Regions from separate parts of the Gilvimarinus sp. 1_MG-2023 genome, predicted to be linked through region 2. Evidence: predicted binding sites of a transcription regulator. Region 2 holds the regulator's gene; the other holds the start of a gene.
What was found. The regulator FNR, encoded in region 2, switches genes on or off when oxygen is low (the NO sensors DNR and NnrR bind a similar motif). The targets are predictions, from matches to a motif close to TTGATNNNNATCAA.
Positions count from the first base shown of each region.

Region 1: a site for FNR is predicted at 1,948-1,961, ahead of Q4563_RS09875 (DUF3149 domain-containing protein). Genes of this name have one in related genera too.

Region 1 covers NZ_JAUOSC010000007.1:64,104-75,950, reverse strand. Annotated here, with positions in the region: gene aroE (shikimate dehydrogenase) at 1-181, opposite strand, end outside; gene hemF (oxygen-dependent coproporphyrinogen oxidase) at 257-1,174, opposite strand; gene Q4563_RS09880 (L-threonylcarbamoyladenylate synthase) at 1,252-1,818, opposite strand; gene Q4563_RS09875 (DUF3149 domain-containing protein) at 2,020-2,172, shown strand; gene dprA (DNA-processing protein DprA) at 2,174-3,274, opposite strand; gene Q4563_RS09865 (LysM peptidoglycan-binding domain-containing protein) at 3,316-4,359, opposite strand; gene def (peptide deformylase) at 4,529-5,035, shown strand; gene fmt (methionyl-tRNA formyltransferase) at 5,064-6,029, shown strand; gene rsmB (16S rRNA (cytosine(967)-C(5))-methyltransferase RsmB) at 6,026-7,327, shown strand; gene trkA (Trk system potassium transporter TrkA) at 7,406-8,791, shown strand; gene Q4563_RS09840 (TrkH family potassium uptake protein) at 8,844-10,289, shown strand; gene Q4563_RS09835 (VOC family protein) at 10,333-10,686, shown strand; gene Q4563_RS09830 (DUF3465 domain-containing protein) at 10,671-11,093, shown strand; gene Q4563_RS09825 (alpha-L-glutamate ligase-like protein) at 11,098-11,847, opposite strand, start outside.
Region 2 covers NZ_JAUOSC010000006.1:58,950-70,796, forward strand. Annotated here, with positions in the region: gene fldB (flavodoxin FldB) at 1-246, shown strand, start outside; gene mnmC (bifunctional tRNA (5-methylaminomethyl-2-thiouridine)(34)-methyltransferase MnmD/FAD-dependent 5-carboxymethylaminomethyl-2-thiouridine(34) oxidoreductase MnmC) at 243-2,294, shown strand; gene Q4563_RS09035 (late competence development ComFB family protein) at 2,398-2,796, shown strand; gene Q4563_RS09040 (DUF502 domain-containing protein) at 2,820-3,470, opposite strand; gene Q4563_RS09045 (glutaminyl-peptide cyclotransferase) at 3,594-4,382, shown strand; gene fnr (fumarate/nitrate reduction transcriptional regulator Fnr) at 4,537-5,298, shown strand; gene Q4563_RS09055 (DUF4202 domain-containing protein) at 5,291-5,866, shown strand; gene Q4563_RS09060 (hypothetical protein) at 6,071-6,604, shown strand; gene Q4563_RS09065 (hypothetical protein) at 6,594-6,959, opposite strand; gene trhO (oxygen-dependent tRNA uridine(34) hydroxylase TrhO) at 7,098-8,045, opposite strand; gene Q4563_RS09075 (BolA family protein) at 8,188-8,499, opposite strand; gene Q4563_RS09080 (efflux RND transporter permease subunit) at 8,558-11,686, opposite strand; gene Q4563_RS09085 (efflux RND transporter periplasmic adaptor subunit) at 11,679-11,847, opposite strand, start outside.

The sequences.
Region 1 (11,847 bases), on a different contig from region 2:
TATTCAAACCACACCCACCAGCGGCAAAAAAATCATCCGCCGCTTGTTTAAATTGGCCCTCATCCACTAATTGCTTGGTGTAGCTCATATCCTCACCGGTTTGATCGCAAAACTGGCGATGTATTACCGGGGATTTACTCTGGGCAATAGGATTGCCAAATACTGCGTAACTGTCCGTCATGGGGTACCTACTGTGTCAACGTGCGGCAAAGTTAACAGATATTTCTTACCGAACGCTTACTGTCTTTATTATCGTTTAGGAGTCGGCCAACCAGTCTCGGGCCGGCAAAAAGTCTCGCGCGAGTGCCGCTTCGGGGCTGTCTTTTTCCGGGGCATAATCATATTGCCAGCGCACCAGCGGTGGCAACGACATTAAAATAGACTCGGTGCGCCCCCCTGTTTGCAAGCCAAATAAAGTGCCACGATCGTAGACTAAATTAAATTCAACATAGCGACCGCGCCGATAGAGTTGAAACTGGCGCTGGCGATCATCAAATGGGGTGTCTTTTCGACTGCGCAAAATAGGCATATAGGCCTCTGTATAGGCGTCGCCCACCGAGCGCATAAACTCAAAGCTTTTGCTAAACCCCGGAGCGTTTAAATCGTCAAAAAATAATCCGCCCACTCCTCGAGCCTCTTTGCGATGGGGCAGATAGAAGTATTCGTCACACCAGTCTTTATAGCGTGGGTAGGCCTCGTCACCCAACGGCTCGCACGCTTTTTGGGCCACTTTGTGCCAGTGCACACAGTCCTCGATATAGCCGTAATAAGGGGTTAAATCAAAACCGCCGCCAAACCACCAAACCGGAGCCTCGTTTTCTTTTTCGGCGATAAAAAAACGTACGTTGGCGTGCGAGGTAGGCGCGTAGGGGTTATTCGGGTGTATCACTAAAGACACCCCCATCGCTTCGAATGAGCGCCCGGCCAATTCGGGACGGTGCGCCGTAGCCGAAGCCGGCATCTGCCCGCCGGTAACATGGGAGAAATTAACGCCGCCTTTTTCGATCACCGCGCCATCAGCCAGCACCCGTGAGCGCCCACCCCCACCTTCAGGGCGGCGCCATTCATCTTGCTGAAATTGACCGCCATCTACCTCTTCCAGGGCCTGGCAAATACGGTTTTGCAGTTCCAGTAAATACGTTTTTACGGAAGCTTTATCGGGGGTATCTGTCATAGTGTCCTCTCAAGGGGCGCCATTGTACCAGCACCGGACTTAGGGTACACCCGAGCAATTAACCAGCGTATGGATTCTTACCCGCGAACAATTGAGCCGCTCGCTAAGTCGCGAATCATTGATGGGTTGGGGTTGCCACCGGTCTGCCCAGGAGCAATGGCATCTAGCTGGGCGCCAAAATAACGCCTAACGTGTATGGATGTTTTAGCTGCGGGCCGCTTTTGCGGATTGGCCGAGGTACTGATAATAGGTCCGCCAAAGGCCATGCATAGTGCTTTAGCCACTGGATGGTTAGTTACCCGCAAAGCAACACTTGTATGATCTCCCACCACCCAGTGAGAAGCCAACCCTCGGTTAGGTACCAACCACGTGTTCGGCCCAGGCCATGTGGTCCGTAATTGCTCCCGCTGTTCAGCGCTTACGGACGCAAGCCAAGGTGCCACTTGATCACTTTCGGCCGCAATTAATATCAGCCCTTTATGACGCGGACGCCGCTTGAGCTGAAGCAGGCGCCTAATGGCATGATGGTTGGCCGGATCGCACCCCAACCCCCACACGGACTCCGTTGGGTAGGCAATAACACCGCCCGCCCTCATCACTTGGGCCGCATGCACAATACGTTGATGATTGAGCCAAATAGTCACAACATTACTTTCCGGGGATCACTTTAGACAAAGAAGTGCCAATAAAAACGCGATCCTAAAAACTGACTCGCGCCAACAAGCGGCAAATTTACCTTAGATTAATTCACCAAACAACGAATCTAACCTAGTTTGACCTACATCAATAACCTTACATTTTACAGGGAATAAGCTAAACGTATTGATTATGGCTGGAGAAACCTTATGTTCGATTTCGTTTTAGTGCTCAGCGTGGCCACCATCGTCGCCATTGTACTGATTATGGTCTATTTAGGCGTCTACGCTTACCGGCATATAGAGGCTGATAGTCAGACACATCCAGAGCATGACACTAGCCGCCAAAAATCGACTCACTAGCTCAACAGATGCGGCAGTAGTGACAGCCGCGCTGCTCAATTAGGCCGTCTAATTCTAGCTCTAGCAATGCTGGGGTGATTTCCGAGGTGTTGGCACCGCTGCGCTCGCACAAACTGTCAACACTGACCGGATCGTATCCCATAAACGGTAACAACCAGTGTTGTTCGGGTGCTTTCTCTTGGGGTTGGGAACATTGCTGTTTTTTATACGCAATTGCTGCCCCCAACTCATCGATAATATCATCGGCGGTTTCTACTAACTTGGCACCGTCTTTTATCAAGGCATGACAGCCGCGACTCATGGGGTTGTGTATCGACCCCGGTACGGCAAAAACTTCGCGCTCCTGCTCTAGGGCGTATCGTGCAGTAATTAAAGAACCGCTTTTTACCGCCGCCTCGACCACCATAGTGCCCAAGCTTAAGCCACTAATGACCCGATTGCGACGGGGAAAGTTTTTGGCCTCGGGTGCCGTACCAGGTAAAAATTCACTGATTAAAGTGCCGCCTGCGGCTTCAATTTCATCCGCTAAGGCTCTGTTGCGCGCGGGGTATATTGTATCCAATCCAGTACCAAGCACCGCCAGAGTAACGCCCTTGGCCTCTAAAGCACCGCGGTGGGCACAGGCATCCACCCCCAAGGCCAACCCGCTGGTAATAGCAAAACCCGCACCTGCTAGGTACCGGGCAAAACTGCGAGCCACATCGCGACCGCCAGCCGTAGGGCGACGGGTACCCACCATCGCTATCTGCGGCAGCTCTAGCGTCGTGATACTACCGCGTATCGTTAAAAATGGCGGTGGCGCACTGATGTTGTAGAGAAGCTCTGGGTAATGCTCATGCCCCAGAAACGTTAATATTGTCGATTCCTGCCTGTGCAAAGCGTCACTGTCGCGCTTTACTTGTTCACGAATGGGGTGATCAGGGTTGCGGTGCCAGTGTCCGAGCTCTGTCAGTGCGACCTCTGGCATATAACCGGCGAGAACTTGGGGATCGCGCTCTAACACATCAGCGCAGCTGCCAAACGCACTGTGCAATTGCTTAATACGAGCGGGCCCCAACTGCGGCAAATAGGAAAGGGTTAAGATTGATTCGATGCCATCCATGGCTAGATTCCTGCTATCTCAGCACCAAGCGGCGCTTATCGTTAGGGGTTGCGGAGAATATCCCCCACCGCCATCGGGCGGGTTGACTCAACCACAATCACGAAGCTTAATTTTTCAAAGGTGCGGAACACCATCACCAAGCCGGCGGACTCATCCATCAGCTGAATAGATTCGCCCGTAACATGGTCGGCAATTTGTTCGCCGCGCACAAAGCCTTCAAAGACATTACCTACCTGCACTCCGTCGCGACGACCTTTGTTGACAATGGCTACATCCAAGGTGCCAATCTGGCTGACCCCGCCTTCCACTGCAATCATTTCGGCTTCAATAGGGAAATCGGGTGCACTGGGGTAGAAAATAGAGTCCACCGAGCGCTCTTTACTGGGCAACAATATATCACCGGCGCGCAGCTCTTTATCTGAACGGGTTACCCGCAACCGAGCTATGTCGCCCTGTACTTTATCAATCGCAACCGCACCGACACCCACGGCATGAACCCCTAACAGGTCCTCGTCTTCACCGCTTTCGTCAATAAAGGACTCGCCCTCGCGAAATACACTGAAGTTGTGAATATCACTGGGGAAATCACCGCGTGCGTAACCGGTATCGCCAATGCCCATAACCAAGCGTTTTTCTGAACCACCCACTATGTAAGGTGCAGCCTCCACATCTTCTGGCATCACGATGGTTGAGCGCGACAGATAGGAAGCGATCTTATCCAGCGAGATTGCCGGTATCGCTGCCTCTATGGGCAGTACACGAATGGTTGGCTCGAGCTTGGCATCACCCGAGGGAGCCAGACGAACCGTGCGATCTACCGTCAGGCGCGGCTGGCCATCAATGTACACCATGCGCACCACATCGCCCGGGAAGATCAAATGCGGATTGTCGATTTCGGGATTGGCGTGCCAAATTTCAGGCCACATCCAGGGGGCATCGAGGAAGGTATCTGAGATGCCCCACAGGGTATCTCCCTCAACCACGACGTACTCACTGGGGGAGTTGGACTTGAACGGCGAGGATTCGGCCCAAGAGAATACACTGGCCGCTGAGAGCGCCAGAATTGCAAAAATCATTTTTTTCATAGAAACCGATCCTGTTTTTGTTCGGTCCTGAGCGGTTTAAACGTTATAATAGCGCAAAGTAGCGTGCTACGCGACCACTGAGCTTACGCTTAGACTCAGGTTATTTCCTGTACGATCATCATGTTAGCAGCGCTTGTTACCTTTTTACTAGAAGTTTGTCACAAAGCTTATGGCCCTACTTGAAATTCTTGAGTTCCCCGACCCTCGCTTGCGCACTATTGCCAAGCCTGTGGAAAACGTCGACGATAGCGTTCGCACGCTGCTCGACAACATGTTTGAGACCATGTACGCCGCATCCGGTATCGGTTTGGCAGCCACGCAGGTCAATGTTCACCGACGTATTGTCGTTATGGACATTTCGGAAGATCAGACCGAACCCTTGGTGTTTATCAACCCCGAGGTGAGCGTGCTGGGCGAGGACGAAGCGCCCTACGACGAAGGCTGCCTATCGGTTCCCGGCTTTTATGAGAGTGTAGACCGTCCTACGCAAATACGCGTCGATGCCCTCGATCGCGATGGCAACCCTTACAGCATCGAGCCAGATGGCCTGCTGGCGGTGTGTATTCAACACGAGCTGGATCACCTCAACGGCAAATTGTTTGTCGATTATATCTCTCAGATAAAGCGCCAGCGAATTCGCAAAAAACTGGAAAAAATACATCGCGCCCAGGCCTAGGCCGCGCGATGACCAACCGGATCTGTTTATGACCACACCCCTGCGAATCATTTTCGCGGGCACGCCCGAGTTTGCGGCGGCCCATCTGCACGTTCTGCTCGATAGCCCCCACCAGATTGTCGCCTGCTATACCCAGCCGGACCGGCCCGCCGGACGAGGCAAAAAGCTTAAACCCAGCCCGGTTAAACAAGCCGCAGAAGCCGCCGGTATTGAGGTGTTGCAACCCCAAAGCTTAAAAGATGCCGACGCTCAGGCCGAACTGGCCGCCCTCAACGCCGACTTAATGGTGGTAGTTGCCTACGGATTGCTCCTACCCAAAGCCGTATTGGACACACCGCGGCTAGGCTGTATCAATGTTCACGCCTCGCTGCTGCCTCGCTGGCGCGGCGCGGCACCTATACAACGCGCCATTGAGGCGGGCGACAGCCAAAGTGGCGTGACCATTATGCAAATGGATGTGGGGCTGGACACAGGCGATATGCTAGTGGAGCAACGCTGCCCAATCACGGATCAAGACACCGGCGGCAGTTTGCACGACACTTTAATGTCTCTCGGCGGGCCGGCGCTGTTAAGCGCGATAGAACAATTGGCCGACGACAAAGCGCAGCCGCAGCCACAAGACGACTCAGAGGCCAACTACGCCGCCAAAATCACCAAAGCCGAAGCCGAGTTGAATTGGTCTGCAGACGCGGCCGAGCTGCACCGCAAGATTCGGGCGTTTAACCCTTTCCCCGTCGCCTTTACCCGCCCAGCGAAATCGCCCGACGACCGGATTCGTATTTGGCAAGCCCGCCTGGGCCCCGCCACAGAGGGCGCGCCGGGTGAAATCGTGCAGATTGGCGAAGATCAAATCACCGTCGCCTGTGGCCGTGGCAGCCTGTGCATTGAATCTTTGCAGCTACCCGGCAAACGCGCTATGGCGGTCAGCGATGTTTTGCGAGGCAACGCCGGATTATTCGCTTTGGGTGAGCGGCTACTGGAGCCCAATACATGAAGCCGCGAATTGGCGCCGCTCGCGTACTGGCCGATTTACTGCGCCACAAGGGCTCTTTGGCCAGCAGCCTACCCGCCGTACAAGAGCAAGTAGACGAGGGTAATCACGCAATGTTGCGCGAGCTGTGTTATGGCACCATGCGCTACTACCCCCGGCTGCAACTGATCGCGCGCAAATTGCTGGATAAACCCCTGCGCGCCAAAGACAGCGATATTCAAGCGCTGCTGTTGCTCGGCCTGTATCAATTAGATTTTATGCGCATTCCCGATCATGCGGCCATTGGCGAAACTGCTGGCGCCGCCAAAGCGCTGAAAAAACCTTGGGCCACGGGGGTTATTAACGGCGCCCTGCGACGCTACCAACGCGAAGGCGAATCAATTGTCGCCAAATTAGGCGGCAACCCGGAATTTCAAAAAGCTCACCCGCAGTGGTTAATCGATGCATACCGCAAAGCTTGGCCAGAGCACTATACCCAAATGCTAGAGGCTAACAATGCTCATCCACCGTTGAGCTTGCGCATTGATACCCAGCAAGTAACGCGCGAGGATTATCTGGAGCGCTTAACCCAGCAGAACATCGAAGCCAAAGCGTGCCGCTATAGCTCCTGCGGTATTACGCTGGACAAACCGGCTGACCCTACCGGACTACCCGGTTTCGATACAGGCCTTGTCAGCGTACAAGACGAGGCGGCACAACTAGCCGCCCCGCTATTAGAGTTGGCCCCGGGGCAGCGGGTACTCGATGCCTGTAGTGCGCCAGGTGGCAAAACCGGTCACATACTGCAGCTGCAGCCACAACTGGAGGAAGTTGTGGCACTCGATTGCGATCAGCGACGCCTAAAGCGCGTCCAAGAAAATCTCGACCGGCTGGGTGTTCACGCCCAGGTGCAACAAGGTGATGCCAGTCAAACCGCCGACTGGTGGAGCGGCAAGCTCTTCGACCGTATATTGCTCGATGCCCCCTGTTCGGCCACTGGCATCATCCGCCGCCAGAGCGATATCAAATTACTGCGCCGCCCGGATGACATTGCTACTCTCACTCACCTGCAGAACCGATTGCTCGACGCTCTATGGGCAACCCTAAAGCCAGGTGGCATACTGCTGTATGCCACCTGCTCGGCACTGCCTGATGAAAACAGCCAAGTTGTAGCGGCGTTTGTAAACCGAACCCCTGATTGTGCATCTGTCGGTATTGAGGCCGACTGGGGACTTGCGCAACCCCATGGCCGCCAATTGCTACAAGCGAGCCATCATCACGATGGCTTTTATTACGCAAAGCTAACAAAAATAGCCAAGTGACGGCCAAAAGCGGTAAAGTTGCTACCATTAAGAATGTATCAGTCATAGCGCAATGTTAAGGGATAACCTGGCAGGTTTATGAAAATTATTATTCTGGGTGCAGGACAGGTGGGCGCCAGCTTAGCGGAAAACCTCGCTGACGAATCCAACGACATTACTATTATTGACACCAATCAAGCACGCTTGCGTGAACTGCGCGATCGCCTCGATATTGGCGTCGTCAACGGCGAAGGCTCACACCCGGATATTTTGATCCAAGCCGGGGTGGAAGACGCGGATATGTTAGTGGCCGTCACCAATAACGACGAAATCAATATGATCGCCTGCCAAGTGGCCCACAGTCTGTTTCGCACGCCCACAAAAATCGCTCGCGTACGCGCCACCGCTTATTTGACCAATAATAAGTTATTTGCCAACGACTCCATCCCCATTGATGTACTGATTAGCCCCGAACAACTGGTTTCTGATTATATTCACCGCTTAATTGAAACTCCGGGAGCTTTGCAGGTACTCGACTTTGCCGAAGGCAAGGTGCAACTGGTTGCGGTAAAGGCGTATCACGGCGGGCCACTGGTTGGGCAAGAACTGCGTTTTTTACGCGAGCATATGCCTTCGGTCGACACCCGGGTGGCGGCAATTTATCGACGCGGCCGGGCTATTATGCCCACCGGTTCCTCAGTCATTGAAGCGGATGACGAAGTCTTTTTTATTGCCGGCAAAAACGATATCCGTGCGGTAATCAGTGAATTGCGCCGTATGGAAACCTCCTACAAACGCATTATCATTGCCGGCGGTGGCAATATTGGTATGCGCTTAGCGCGCAAGCTGGAAAACCGCTACAGCGTTCGTGTGGTAGAGCAAAATAAAGAGCGAGCCGCGCATTTGTCGGAACACTTGGAGCGGGCCATTGTGCTGCAGGGCAGCGCATCCGACCAAGATTTGCTGGCCGATGAAAACATTGAAGACACTGATGTGTTTCTGGCTCTGACCAACGATGACGAAGCCAACATCATGTCCTCCATGTTGGCCAAACGCTTAGGGGCTCGCAAGGTCATGGCCCTAATTAACAACCCAGCCTATGTCGATTTAGTACAAGGCGGCGATATTGATATCGCCATCTCCCCCCAAACCACCACCATCGGCAGCTTATTAACCCATGTACGTCGGGGCGATATGGTCAGCGTTCACTCGCTGCGCCGGGGCGCGGCCGAAGCCATTGAGCTTATTGCCCACGGCGACAAAAGCTCCTCTAAAGTGGTGGGTCGGGCGCTGGAAGATATCGACCTCCCCCAAGGGGCCAATATCGGTGCGATAGTGCGTGAAAAAGGTTCGGGCAGTGAAGTGATTATTGCCCACGACAATGTTGTGGTGGAGAGCGGTGATCATGTGATTGTGTTTTTGCTCAACAAAAAACATACCCGCGACATCGAAAAATTATTTCAAGTGGGCTTTACCTTCTTTTAAATATGGCCGTCAATATGCTCACTGTTAATCGACCCTACATCCCGGAGCCGCTATGCATTTTGCGGTAATCGCCCGCGTACTCGGCGTGCTCTTAATGATGTTTAGTCTGATACTGCTCACGCCAGTCAGCGTCAGTCTGTGGTTTAACGACCACAACTATATGACGTTTTTAGTCGCGTTTGCGGTCACCTTCAGCTGCGGTCTTGCCATCTGGGCACCGGTTTACAAAAGCCGAGCTGACTTGCGCACTCGCGATGGCTTTTTGATTACCGCCCTGTTCTGGTTTGTACTGGGCGCCTTCGGTGCAGTGCCACTGTTTTTTTCCAACGGGCTCGACTTATCGGTTACCGATGCTATTTTTGAATCCATATCTGGATTAACCACCACCGGGGCTACCGTTATCACGGGACTGGATACGCTGCCGCCCTCTATACTGTTTTACCGTCAGCAACTTCAGTGGTTCGGCGGCATCGGTATTATTGTTATTGCCGTTGCCATTTTGCCCATGCTGGGTATTGGCGGTATGCAGTTATACCGTGCCGAAGCCCCGGGACCGGTTAAAGACAACAAACTTACCCCGCGCATTACCGAAACCGCCAAAGCGCTATTCACTATGTACCTGGTGTTTACGCTCGCCTGTGCTATTTCCTATCGCTTAGCGGGTATGAATTGGTTTGAAGCAATCTGTCACGCATTCTCGACCATTGCCAACGGTGGTTTCTCCACCCACGACGCCAGTATTTTGCACTATCAATCGCCAGCAATCATGATGGTCTGCACCGTGTTTATGCTGATTGCCGGTATTAACTTTGCTCTGCACTTTTTTGTTTGGCGTGAGAAATCTTTGCGTCATTATTTTGCCGATGCCGAACTAAAATTTTTCCTCTATTGGATAGTTGTCGGTTGTGTCGTGACCGTCGCCTATTTGGCAGGATCGAAGTCATATACATTTAACGAGAGCTTTTTTCTGGGGATCTTTAATTTCGTCTCCACCATGACAACCGCAGGGTTCGCCAGTAACTATTCCAGCTTTCCCAGCTTTTTGCCGTATATGCTATTTATTTTCGCGTTTGTCGGCGGCTGCGCCAGCTCAACCGGTGGTGGCATGAAGGCCATTCGAGTTTTACTGCTGTATAAACAGGGGGTGCGTGAAATTCATCGGCTGATTCATCCCAATGCGGTTATTGCCGTAAAAGTGGGTAATATCACCGTACCCGACCGGGTGATTGAAGCCGTATGGGGTTTCTTTGCTATGTATGTGGTGGCTTTTGCCGCGATGTTTCTATTGCTGATCGCTACCGGGCTTGACTTACAAACGGCTTTTTCTGCCGTCGGCGCCTGTATTACTAACCTCGGCCCCGGCATGGGTCAGGTAGCATCACACTATAGTGACATCAACAGCCCCGCTAAATGGGTGTTGTGTTTTGCCATGCTTCTGGGCCGGCTAGAAGTGTTTACCTTATTGGTTTTGTTTAGCCCTGTATTTTGGCGCCGTTAAGCAATAGGATTTTTTAAGGGCGCTTCAATGCGCCGAGGTGTATATGGACTATCATCAAAACATTCAATACTTAGAAATACCTTCGCGCAACTTATCCGCCAGCAAAGCGTTTTTTCAATCCGTTTTCAATTTTCGTTTTACCGACTACGGCCCAGATTACACCGCGTTTGTCAGTGACACCATAGAAGGTGGGTTTTTCACCAGCGATACGGTATCCCTTACTGAGAACGGGGCAGCTCTTATTGTTTTTTTCAGTCGCGACCTCAGCACTACAGAAGCGGCCGTATTAAATGCTGGCGGCACCATTATCCAGCCGACCTTTGATTTTCCCGGTGGCCGCCGCTTTCAATTTACCGAGCCCGGCGGCAGTGAGTTTGCGGTATGGTCCGACCAATAGTCGGTGCGCTCGGTTTGTTTCGTTTCTCTCTCGTCGTCTGGCTTTGCCTTGCATTAAGTGCCTGTGCTGACACCACCGATACAGACCTTGCATCTCTTTGGCAAAATCAGCGCAGCGATGTTCAGGTATTAGGCAAGGGCCGGGTTAGTCGCATTCTCAGTGATGATACCAAGGGCTCTCAGCACCAACGTTTTATCCTAACTCTACCCTCGTCACAGACGTTGCTGATTGCGCACAATATCGATTTAGCACCGAGAATTAACACTCTCAAACGGGGGGATAGCGTCACCTTTTACGGTGAGTATGAGTGGAACGCCAAAGGCGGAGTGGTGCACTGGACTCACCGAGACCCTAAGGGGAGGCACCCACACGGTTATCTAGTGCATAAAGATAAAAAGTACTGGTAGGGTGTTAATCGAGCCGCGAAAAATGTTGCATCACATACTCGACCCGCTCGTCAGCTTGTGTGTAGTGTTTGCGATTAAGCTTTTCAATTTGACGTAAACGAGGCAGTAAACCAAACCCATTGGCCACTTGAATCGCCAAACCGGGGCGGGCGTTAAGCTCTAATAACTCAGGCCCCCGGTTAGCGTCCAGAACCAAATCGACACCAATATAACCCAGCTCGGTCATATCGTAGCAGCGTGAGGCGAGCGTCAACATACCATGCCAGTCTGGCACCTTTATATCTTTGAGTGGCCGTTTAGTGTCGGGGTGTTCTTCGATTGGCATGCCGTGTTGCACCGCGTTAAGGCATCGGCCAGTGGCCAAATCTAAGCCCACCCCCACAGCGCCCTGATGTAGGTTAGCCTTACCATCCGAGGCATGAGTTGCCAAGCGCAACATGGCCATCACGGGAAAGCCATGAAAAACGACAATGCGAATATCTGGCACCCCTTCGAATGAGTAGCCTTCAAAGCAGTCGTCAATCTCAATTAAATCTTCAACAATAACTTCATCGTTAACACCACCGAGCGAATAGAGCCCCGCTAGGGTATTACTCATATGGCGGCGAATGTCATCTAGCGTAATTTCGGCGCCGGAGGATTTGATAAAATGATCACCCTCGCGGTGAGTAATCACCCAAATACCCTTACCCCCAGAGCCTTTAGCCGGTTTTATCGCAAACCCGTTCATATTGGCTAACTGTTGCTCAATTTT
Region 2 (11,847 bases):
CAAATTGGCTACCCGGAGTGGTTTCTCGATGCCATGGGCTACTTACACACCAAAGTTGCCAAGCTTGGCGCCACCCCCTGCGGTTACTGGCCCAATGAAGGTTATGAGTTCGAGGCGTCCAAGGCGCTGATCAATAACGATACTCAGTTTGTCGGCCTAGCGCTGGATGACGAAAACGAGTTTGACTTGTCTGAGCAGCGCATCCAGAGCTGGTGCGAGCAAATCACCCGCGAATTTGGCCTGTGATTGAAAACACCGGTGACAGCCCTCAGGCACCCGCTTTTGCCCACATTAAGTGGGGCGAGGACGGTCAGCCCACCTCCTCCCATTTCGGTGATGTGTACTTCTCCCGCCACAATGGTCTGGCCGAAACCCGCCATGTGTTCTTAGCCAGCAACCAACTGACCGAGCGCTTTGCCCAGCTCGGCCAAAACGCAGCGCCCAAGCATTTTACGATCGCCGAAACGGGGTTTGGCACCGGCCTAAACTTTTTGGCCGCTTGGCAGCTGTGGTTGGAACAGGCGCCGGATGATGCCCAGCTGCACTTTATCAGTGTGGAGAAATTCCCTGTCAATCGTCGCGATCTTACCCGCGCACTGGCGTTGTGGCCGGAGCTTGCCAGCCTAAGCCAACAACTGCTGGCGGCTTACCCCAGCCACTTAGGCCCCGGCATTCACCGGCTGCATTTTGCGGGGCGAGTCAACCTAACCTTAATCATCAACGATGCCGCTTGCGGCTTTTCCCAACTATTACCGAGCATCGATACCGCCTACAGTCGGCCAGATTTTCGCGTAGACGCCTGGTTTCTCGATGGCTTTGCTCCGAGCAAAAACCCGCAGATGTGGTCGGATGAGCTGTTTGCCGCCATCGCCCAATTGTCCGGCCCAAAGACCACAGCGGCCACCTTCAGCGCTGCCGGCATCGTCAAACGCGGGCTACAAGCGGCCGGCTTTCGCATTAATAAAACGCCGGGTTTTGGCCGCAAACGCGAGATGATTCAGGCCGCCTGGCAGCAAGCTCCGACAAACGTGACGCCCGGCAAAGGCGAAGGTGCGGTCGGCGTGGTGCAGCGGGCCACTCATCCGGCAGGGGTAAAAACAGCGCTGGTGATTGGCGCGGGGCTGGCCGGTTGCCATACCGCGCGGGCACTGGCCGAGCGCGGCTGGAAAGTCTTGGTGATTGAACGCCGTCATGACATCGCCCAAGAAGGCTCGGGCAATCCCCAAGGGCTACTCTACGCTAAACTCAGCCACCGCGATGAAACCCTGCCGCGCTGGAATTTAACAGCACTTAATTACGCTCAACAATACTACCGGCCCTACTGGCAAAAGGCCGCTAACGGCCAGCGCTCGGGGTTGATTCAGTTAGCCGATACCGAGCGCAAAAGCCAGGCACTGACCCAAACGGCAGTCGCACTGGGGCAGAGTGAACTGTGCCGTCTGGTCAGTGCCACCGAGGCAACTGAACTGGCCGGTGTTGAATTATCACAGGGCGGTTTGTATTTTCCCGGATGCGGTTGGTTTAACCCGCACGCATTGTGCGAAAGTTTGCTCGACCACCCAGCCATTACTCTGCGCACCGACACACCCATAGCATCACTGGAGCGCCACGAAGAACACTGGCAGACGCTGGGTCCGACAGGTACAGAGATCGCACAAGCCCGGGTGGTTATCATGGCGTGTGCCCACTCCGCGCAAGAGTTTAGCCAAAGTGCTCACCTGCCACTCAAACCGATTCGCGGCCAGGTCAGCTTTTTACCCGCCAGTGATCTCAGTGCCCAGCTTAAAACAGCCCTGTGTAGCCGGGGTTATATTGCCCCAAGCACACCCAGTGGGCATTGCGTCGGGGCAACGTTTAATCTTGGCCAAAGTAATCTGGCCCTAAACCAAGATGATCATATCGAGAATTTGGAGCACCTGCGGGCCATCAGCCCGGAGTTGCACCGCGAGCTTGCCCCAGCCGATAGCGCCTCGCTTGAAGGACGAGCGGCCTTTCGCTGCACGACGCCCGACTACCTGCCCGTGGTAGGGCCTCTGGTTGACGCGATGGCGGCGGCAGAAAACTTTGCCGGTTTGGCTCAAAATGCGCGGCGACGACTTGATACCCCTGCTCCCTACTGGCCGGGGCTGTATATCAATTGTGGCCACGGCTCACGCGGGCTGGCCTACACGCCCTTGGCCGCCGAATTTTTAGCCAGCCTGATCAACCGTGAACCCCCACCGTTAGAGCGCGCGCTAGCTCAGGCGCTGCACCCGGCGCGCTTTTTACTGCGCCAGATCATTCGCGGCCAATAACACACAAGAGCCATTACGCTCTTACAGGCTCTAGGCGCTACTGTGCGCCCTACGGCTGATAGGTCTATACTCAAGTTTATTTGCGTTGACAGGAGAAGACCAAATGCTCGCCTCCCCCGGCCATACCGCGTTTATCAGCCAAGACGAGTTGGACACTTTTCATAATTACTACGAAAAACATGTGGTACAGGCCATTCACGAAGCCAGCGAAAGAGCCCGTGCCGGCGACCGCGATTTTATCGCCGACGTGGCCTGTGTGGCACTCAACCGCTTGCCCCCGCGCTATATTCGATTTGATGTGGATATGACTTTTTTTATGTCGCCGCAGGAGCTAGAAGAAATGGCCGATAAAGTCACCTCGGCGGTCAACGAGGCTATCGTTTATGTCACCAACAGCGAGGTCAAACAAGAAGCCCCCGAGGCTCCACCTGTGGTGAAAAAGCCGGCTAAAAAAGGGCGCGGTAAAGCCGCGAGCAAAAACAAAGCGAAAAGCTCTAAGTAGATAACCGACACTCCAGCAAGCGTTTAATGCTCCTTGGGTTCAATTGTTTGGGAGCTCTTGTCTGCCACCTCTGCCATGATAATCTGCGAACCACTGCCGCAAGCAATCACCGTGCGCATGGCCGACTCCACCGTCACACCGGGCAACAGCTCAATGCAATCAGCGGGCAAATGGTAAACAAACCCGGAGGTGGGTACCGGAGCGGTAGGGACATACACGGTATAGCTGCCCTGTTCGTGCTCGGCAGTCACAATGCCCGTCACACACACGGGGCTGCTTTTGCCCATGATATAAGCACGACACACTTTACCGTTTAACAATGAAGCATTGCCCTCGCCACCGACTATTTGCGAGACCATTTCGCGAATAGTGCTGTAGCCCGGGGCGAGCTTAGAAAGCAACCCGTCCACCTTGCGGTGTAACCAGCGACCAATACCGGTTTTCACCAGCAAGCCAATAGTAAAACAAGCGGCCAATATCAGCCCCACCCCCAGCATATCTGCCACATGGCCACTGACGGTGACATAACCGGCCAGCCACGCACTGAGCGGCTCAATCGCGCTATCAATAAAACTGACAAGCCACTGCACCAATAATAGAAATATCGTAATGGGCAGCACAACGGTTAGGCCACCGAGCAAGGTTAGAGTAATAAACGAACGCAAACGAGTCATACAACTGCCTGTTCTGTCGTGGTAAAAAATATGCCGATTTTACAAACACCAAGAATCAGCAACACTGTCTTTGACAACAATAAAAGGTATTATGAACCGTCAATCGATCCAGAGGAAAGAGAATTGTTGCCAGCGTTGATTCACCGTGTCGCTTTCGCATCTCTGTGCTTATGTTTACTCAGCGCACAAGCCGTTACGCAAGCACCTTGGTTTGAATACGATTTGGTTGCAATCCAAAAGCGTGCACCGGCCTTTACCCAGGGGTTAGAGCTCTATCAGGGCGACCTTATTCACAGCAGTGGTCTGGTGGGGCAATCGTTTATCGAGCGCTTACCCCACCCCGATAATTCACAGACAGAGCCACACTGGCGCTTAGGATTATCCGCCCCGATTTTCGCCGAGGGTAGCAGTGTGTTTAAAGGCAATGTGTATCTGCTGAGCTGGCGTCACAACACCGGCTGGCGGCTCAACCCTAAGACCGGACAAGTACTCGACCAATTTCGCTATCAAGGTCAAGGTTGGGGCCTGACCCATAACGACACTCATCTCATTCGCTCCGATGGCAGTGAACATTTATATTTTCATCGCGCCCCCGATTTCGAACTCGATAGCACCCTGACCGTATCGCGCAATGGCCAACCGCTGCGTAAGCTCAATGAGCTGGAGTTTGCCGAGGGGTATATCTGGGCCAATATCTGGCAAACCAATACCATCGTCGCCATTGCGCCGACCACCGGTGAGGTAGTCGGCCAGTTAGACGTCAGCCGTCTAGTACCGAAAGAAGCTTACAAAGACCCTGACAATGTACTCAATGGTATTGCCTACGATGCCAGCACCGGTCATTACTGGCTTACCGGAAAGCGCTGGCAACATTGGTACCGTATTGACATTAATTTGCCAGAGGTGAAGTAGGCCGACACCTCCCATCCATAGCACCTCTGCACGCTTTAACCGCCCCTCATCTCCAGCGAGCCAACCCTCTGAGGGTTCAAACTGCTTAAACCAAGCGGCACAATCGCGTAGACTGGTAACCACTTATAGGTATTTGGCTTTAGGATCTATCCCGATGAATCAACACCAGCATAGAATCTGCACGTCTGCTCATAGCGCGGCCTATACCCATTGCAGCGATTGCCGCCTGAACAGTATTTGCCTGCCTCTAAGTTTAGAGTTTTCCGATATTGATAAGCTCGACTCTATTGTCGAGCGCGGTAAACCGCTGCAAAAAGGTGATGCTATTTATCGCCAAGGCGACTCATTTAAAGCTTTATTTGCCATTCGCTCGGGCGCCATTAAAACCTTTAGCACCAACACCGATGGCGAGCAACACATCACCGGACTTTACCTTCCCGGTGAGGTCGTCGGGCTCGATGGTCCGGCTGATAACCAGCATGTTAATTCCGCCATTGCCTTACAAACCACCTCTGTTTGCGCCATTCCCTATCAACGGCTTGAAGCCCTAAGTCGACAGGTGCCCGGTCTACAACGCAACCTATTGCAGCTTTTAAGTCGAGAAATCAATGCCGATCAGAAACAACGCAACCTGCTTGGCCGTACCTCGGCCGAGGTGCGCGTAGCCTCATTATTATTGAGCATTTCGGCCCGCCTCGCCCGGCACAATTTATCGGCGGTAGCATTTACTCTGCCCATGTCGCGCAGTGATATGGCCAATTTTTTAGGGCTCACACTGGAAACGGTCAGCCGCGTTTTCGGGCGTTTACAAAAGCTCAAGATCCTCAGCACTAACCGCAAAGACCTTGTGATTAATGACCTAGAGCAGCTTCAGGCCCTAACCCACAAAAGCTGTAAGGATAATTTTGATGATTAAGCCACTGCACGACCTGCTCAACACGATTGACGATATTAATCGCCAAGACCCCAATCAAGAGCCGGATGGCAGTCCTAAAGAGCTGGTTTACGGCCAGCGTATGAGCCGCGAGCTGTCCGAATTTGCCCCCGATGCCGACGAGCTATTGCAAATAGCCGCCCGAGCCCAACACATTGAACGCTGGGTAATTGCTCGCAGTGACTACCCAATGGATCGTGCCGGCTATAAAAAATGGCGTACCGAACTCGGTGTGCATCACGCCCAGCGAACCGCCGATTTAATGCACAATCATGGCTACAGCGCAGCCGACTGCCAGAGTGTTGCCGATATGCTGCAAAAGAAACGGTTAAAACGCGACCCACAGGTGCAGACGCTGGAGGATGTGATTTGTCTGGTGTTTATTCGCTATTACCTGGAAGACTTTGCCCGCAAACACGACGAGCCTAAACTGATCAGTATTATCCAAAAAACCTGGAATAAAATGTCGGCCGATGGACACGCTGCAGCACTTAAGATTCCACTGCCGGACTCGGTCTCTGCATTGGTCGGCAAAGCGCTTGGCGCATAAATAAACACTTTTCAAGTTTGATCTGGGGTTGTGCTGCCCAGCCAGCCCCAATTTATAAAACTCTATCGCATTAATTTTTGAACAATTGAATCAATTTCGAATAAGAACGCCTTAGTTTATGTAATTACTTGACCTTAAGAGCAAACTCCTTTATACCAAAAGTGTGACTTAGATAACAAAAACGACAACTAAGGGTATTCGATTATGAAACACCTACCGGTTAAAGCCTTCCTATTGCTTTTAGCGGTGTTCAGTGGTTCCGCACTGGCCTGTGATGAGGCCTGTAAAAAAGCTCAAGCCGAAACAGAACACGGCGTCAATTTTGCCGGCTACCTTGACTCAGAATTTTGCCGCACCACCCGCTCAGACTTTCTGCTGCAAGATTATCGTAGCCTAGAGAAGTACCGCACCTCGCAATTGCCGGGCGGCCATAAGGGCGGCATGAATAATATTCGAAAAATGCTGGATCAGCGCAAAGAGTGGCTGGTGGAGTGCGATGATTACTTGCGTCTAACCGATCAGGGCCGCGTCTTTCACGACAAAACCACCACCGATAAGATTTTCGGCGCTATCGATAAAGTTTCCGAACAGCTCAATGAGCTAGTGTATAACGGTAGCAAAGAGGTGATTGTCACCAATGGTCTGGATATCGCGCAGCAAGATTTCGATCAAATGATGCAGCAGCTTGAGCAACATCGCACCGTTCTACAATTGCGCGGCCAGCTGGTTAATCGCTAGAAGCAGGCTCGGACGGTTTACGACGTTTTAAAGATAATACAGCGCGCTTGGGCTTGTCGGGGTTTTCGGCAAACAAGCGCGCTTTTTCTTCCAGTGATTGAGCAGTTTTGCTTTTGACCCGAGTCGGGCTCGGGCCCGTGCTGGAGCGGTAGCCTCCACTTTGTGCGGCGCTGGCCAGTGCCTCCATGCCACAGCGCAACAACCGGGCCTGGTCGACAAAACTTAAAGATTTAGGGAAGTTGTTCGGATCAACGGAGGATGGGTTAGCGGGGTCGCCTTCTACCCGAATAATCAAGCCACACTCATGGCGAGCTTCTCCAGCGTTAATATCCACCTGCCACTGTTCAAAATCCATTCACTTTACCTTTACGTAGTCCCCTCAAGGACACCTTCAGTCACTGTTAGTGAGTCACAAGCTCGTGCCAAACGGCGTTGTTGCAGACAATTATAACCCGAGACTACCACGTAAAGATGACAAATTTACGACGTGATCTCAGGAGCGACTGGCTTGTTTGCTCTGACGAGCCGGCGGTTCGGCCCCGAGATGAGCTTCGTTGCGAGCCTTGGCCAGTTCAATTTGTTTTTGTCGCTCGGCAAAACGTGTCTTTTGCTCATCGGTGAGCTTGTCGTAACAACGCGGGCAACACACACCTTTCATGTAGTGTTCAGAGCGTTTTTCATCTTCCGTAATGGGGTGGCGACAACCAAAACACTGGTCGTACTGGCCGCGCTGTAGATCGTGGTCCACAGCGACACGGTTATCAAACACAAAACACTCACCCTGCCACAGGCTTTGCTCGGCGGGAATTTCTTCTAGGTATTTTAAAATGCCGCCCTCTAAGTGGTACACCTCATCGAAGCCCTGCTCTTTCATGTAGGCCGATGCCTTCTCGCAACGAATACCACCGGTGCAAAACATCGCGACTTTTTTGTGCTCGCTAGGATCGAGATTATCTTTGACGTAAGCGGGAAACTCGCGAAAGGTTTCGGTCTCAGGATCAACCGCATTGGCAAAGGTACCAATGGCGCACTCATATTGGTTGCGCGTATCCACCACCAATACGTCCGGATCACTGATCAACTCATTCCACTGCTGCGGTTTTACATAGGTGCCCACAATCTGTTTCGGGTCTATGCCCTCAACACCCATGGTCACAATCTCTTTTTTGAGTTTTACCTTCATGCGATAGAAAGGTTTCTCCTGATAGAGCGACTCTTTGTGTTCTATATCCGCTAGGCGCTCGTCACTGTGCAAGTAGTCAAGCAGCTGATCGATGCCCTCCCGGGTTCCTGAAACCGTGCCATTAATGCCTTCTGCCGCCAGCAGCAAGGTGCCCTTGATACCAAAACGATCACACGCGGCAAGCAGAGGCTCGCGCATCGCTTGGTAATCAGGTAGTTCAACAAATTTGTACATGGCGGCGACAACAATTTGGCTCATAGTCGTTTTCAGTCTTCCGATTGGTCAGTCTTTACCGTTGTAAACGGCGAGGGGGCGGGATTATAGCGGGTTGTTTTTTATACAGCCAGTATTTTTCAGCGAGAGTTGATTTCGCTCAACTCGCGCTAAAAAAACTGTTTAATTACTTGCCTCCGCCGCCTAAGCAATTAGGGGAATCTGGCACCTGGGCGTTTTGCCACTCCTCGGGGGTGAATGTATGCAGGGCTAACGCATGCACCGGCCCGGCCATTTGCTCGGTGAGCACGGCGTAGACCGCCTGATGCCTTTGCACAGGCCTTTTGCCCGCGAACGCTTCGCTCACCAGGGTGATTTTAAAGTGTGTTTCTGAGTTGGGCGGCACACTGTGCATATGGCTTTCGTTTTCCACCTGCAGTACAGCTGGGGCAAAATGCTGCTGTAAATCAGCTTCAATTTGAGTTTGAACAGGTTTCATATCGCTCCTGATAACCACTTGTGACGATTAAATTAACCCCATTATACCACCGGACGCCTTAGCCCTCATGGCGATCCGGAATACCTTGGGCTTGCTCGAGCTCGGCCGCCAGGCGCCCGCCCTCCTCGGCTCGGGGGTTGGTCCAGCGCGCCACCAAGGTGTAAACCACAGGCGTTAGATACAGAGTAAAGACCGCGGCTAAACCCAAACCGCCAAAAATAACCCAACCGATCGAGTTGCGCGCCTCGGAGCCCGGACCCGCACTTAAAATCAAAGGCAGTGCGCCAAATACAGTCGACATCATGGTCATAAAAATAGGCCGCAGACGCACTTGGGCCGCATGGCGCACCGCCTCGATCACACTGTACCCGCGGTCGCGCAGCTGATCGGCAAATTCCACCAGCAAAATACCATTCTTGGCCATCAAACCAATTAACATCACCAACCCAATTTGCGAGTAGACGTTAATGCTGGTGCCGGTCAACAACAGAGCAAATATCGCCGCGGCTACACCAAAAGGCACTGTGAGCATAACGATGAGCGCGCTGCTAAAGCTTTCGAATTGAGCACAGAGCACCAAAAACACCACCAGCAATGCAATGATGTAAGTGATGGCGACCTCTTTTGAGGTTTCATCCAGAGTCTCGGCCTCACCCAAAAAGATCAAACCAATGCCCGGCGGCAGCTCTGTATCAGCCAACTGGCGCAAATCGTCCACCGCCGAAGCCAAGGCATAGCCCGGCGCCACATCCATCTCAATTTCGATCGCCCGGCGCTGCTTATGCCGATCCAGCTCGGCCGCCACAGCCTCTTCGGTAATGGTCACCACCGACGACAGTGGCAGCAAGCGCCCATCTTCGGTGCTGACGTATAAATTAACCAAATCCCCGGGGTCGTTAATTTGATCACCGGAGGACTCCAAAATAATCGGAATAGCTTCATCCCCCACCGACAAATCCACCAAATCGTACCCGTCCACCATGGCGCGCAAAGTCGTCGAGATATTAGTCAGAGGAATGCCCAGTTCCGAGGCTCTGCGCCGGTCAATGGTCACTGCCAATTGGGGCTGGGTGGGCTGAAAATTAATATCCGGGTCCGACAGTTGGGGCAGACGCTCGCCGATGACCTCGACAAATTGCTCGGCGGCGGCAAAAATTTTGTCGTAATCACTGCCCACCAACGCGATTTCAATACCGCCGCCACCGCCGCCAATACCAAGGCTGTTGGTGCTGCGAACCCGTACAAACGCCCCGGGTATTTCACGCATTGGGGCCTCGAGTTGGGCCATCATTTCCTGCTGGGTGCGATCGCGCTGATCCCAATCGGCCAGAGGCAAAATCACGCGGCCGCGGTTGGGGTCGTAGCGCCCGACAATCGAAAATAAATGCGCAGCTTCGCCCGAATCCAGCAGGGGTTGTACCCGCTGCTCCATGGCATTGACCTGGCGCTCGGTGTACTCCAGTCCGGTACCATCGGGGCCGGTGGCATCGACATAGATAACGCCGCGATCTTCCTCGGGCAACAACTCCTGAGGCACATTGTGATAAACCAGTACAGCGCCCACAATCGCGCTCATGGCCACCACTACAACCCAAATACCAAGACCCAGTGCTCGGTCTAGCGAGCGGGTGTAGCCGGCCGACAAACGGTTACCAACCGCTTTTAACTTATCCCGCACCGGGTGTGGCTCATTGTTCGACTCAGGCACAATACGGGCGGCCATAGCCGGAACCAGCGATAAAGCCACAAAGGATGAGATTGCCACGGCAAAGGCCAGTACAAAACCAAACTCGCGAAACAGTCGCCCCGCCGTACTGGGCAACATCGCCACCGGCACAAACACCGAAATAAGCACTGCGGTGGTGGCAATCACGGCAAAGAAAACCTGCCGCGTGCCCAGCACCGCGGCCGCCCTGGCTCCCAGGCCCTGATTGCGCCGGCGCTGAATGTTCTCCAGCACCACAATGGCATCGTCCACGACTAAGCCTGTGGCCAACACCAGAGCCAATAAGGTCAAAATATTTAAAGAGAACCCCAGCGCCCAAATGGTCGCCACGGTGCCGATTAGTGCTACCGGGATGGCCACGGAAGGAATCAGTGTCACACGCAGCGAGCCGATAAACAGCCAAATGGTCAGAATAACGATGGAGATCGTCAGCGACATACTGATCAGTACTTCGCGCATCGACCCTTTAATAAACTTGGCACTGTCTTCGGTCACCACCATTTCAAAGTCGGTGAAGCGCTCGTTGATCCGCGCCACCGCTTTGTGAATTTTTTCAGCGATATCCAAAGTGTTGGATTGCGATTGCCTCACGACCCCGAGCCCCACCACTGGCAGGCCGTTTAAGCGCACATAGGAAGAGGCATCTTCGGGGGCAAAAAACACCTGGGCCACATCCGCTAAGCGCGTATCCTCTTTAATGATTATATCGGCCATAGCCTGTTCGGTAACCACTGAGGCATCGGCGCGCACCAGCAACTCTAAATCACCCGAGCGAAAACTGCCCGAGGGAACATCGAACGGAGCCTCGCGCAAAGCGTCGGCCACATCGCTCACGGCCAGACCAAAACTTGCCAGGCGTACGGGGTCCATCACCACCCGCAACACTTTTTGCCGCTCGCCAAAAATCACCACGTCGGCTACGCCGTCAATGGACACCAATTCGGGAATCAGATCTTGCTCTGCCCGGCGGGTCATTTGCAGTTCGTCGAGCGTCTCACTCACCAGCGCCAAATTAATTATTGGATTGGCGTTGGGATCGGCTTTAATCACGGTGAGCGATTCGATATCGGGGGGCAAATCCCGCTCCACCCGGCTGACCGCTTCGCGCACATCGGACGCGGCGGTATTGAGGTCCACCGTGGGCGAAAACTCCACGTGCAGACGCATATTATTCTCTTCACTGGACGAGCGAATATTGCGAATACCCGAAACACGGGCCACAGCACCTTCAACGATACTAGTGACTTCAGCGTCCATAGTTTCGGGGGAAGCGCCGGGATAGTTGCCGCGCACCGAAACAATCGGGCGGTCCACATCCGGCAGCTCGCGGATCTCAACGGCCATCACGGCAGCAATACCGGCAATGGCAACCAATAAATTTAACACCAACACCAAAATGGGCCGGCGAATACTCAGGCTGGCAATATCCTCTTTATGCAGGTCTTCTTGTAAATCACTCACCGCTCACCTCAGACTGATTCGACCCAACGGGAACTCCGTTAACATTCACAGTTTGAGCAATGGCAACAGGCAACCCCTCGCGCACCATTTGAATCCCCTCAAGCACGACCAGAGCCCCGGCACTCAAATCGGCATCGACCAGCACCTTGCCCGCGCGGCGC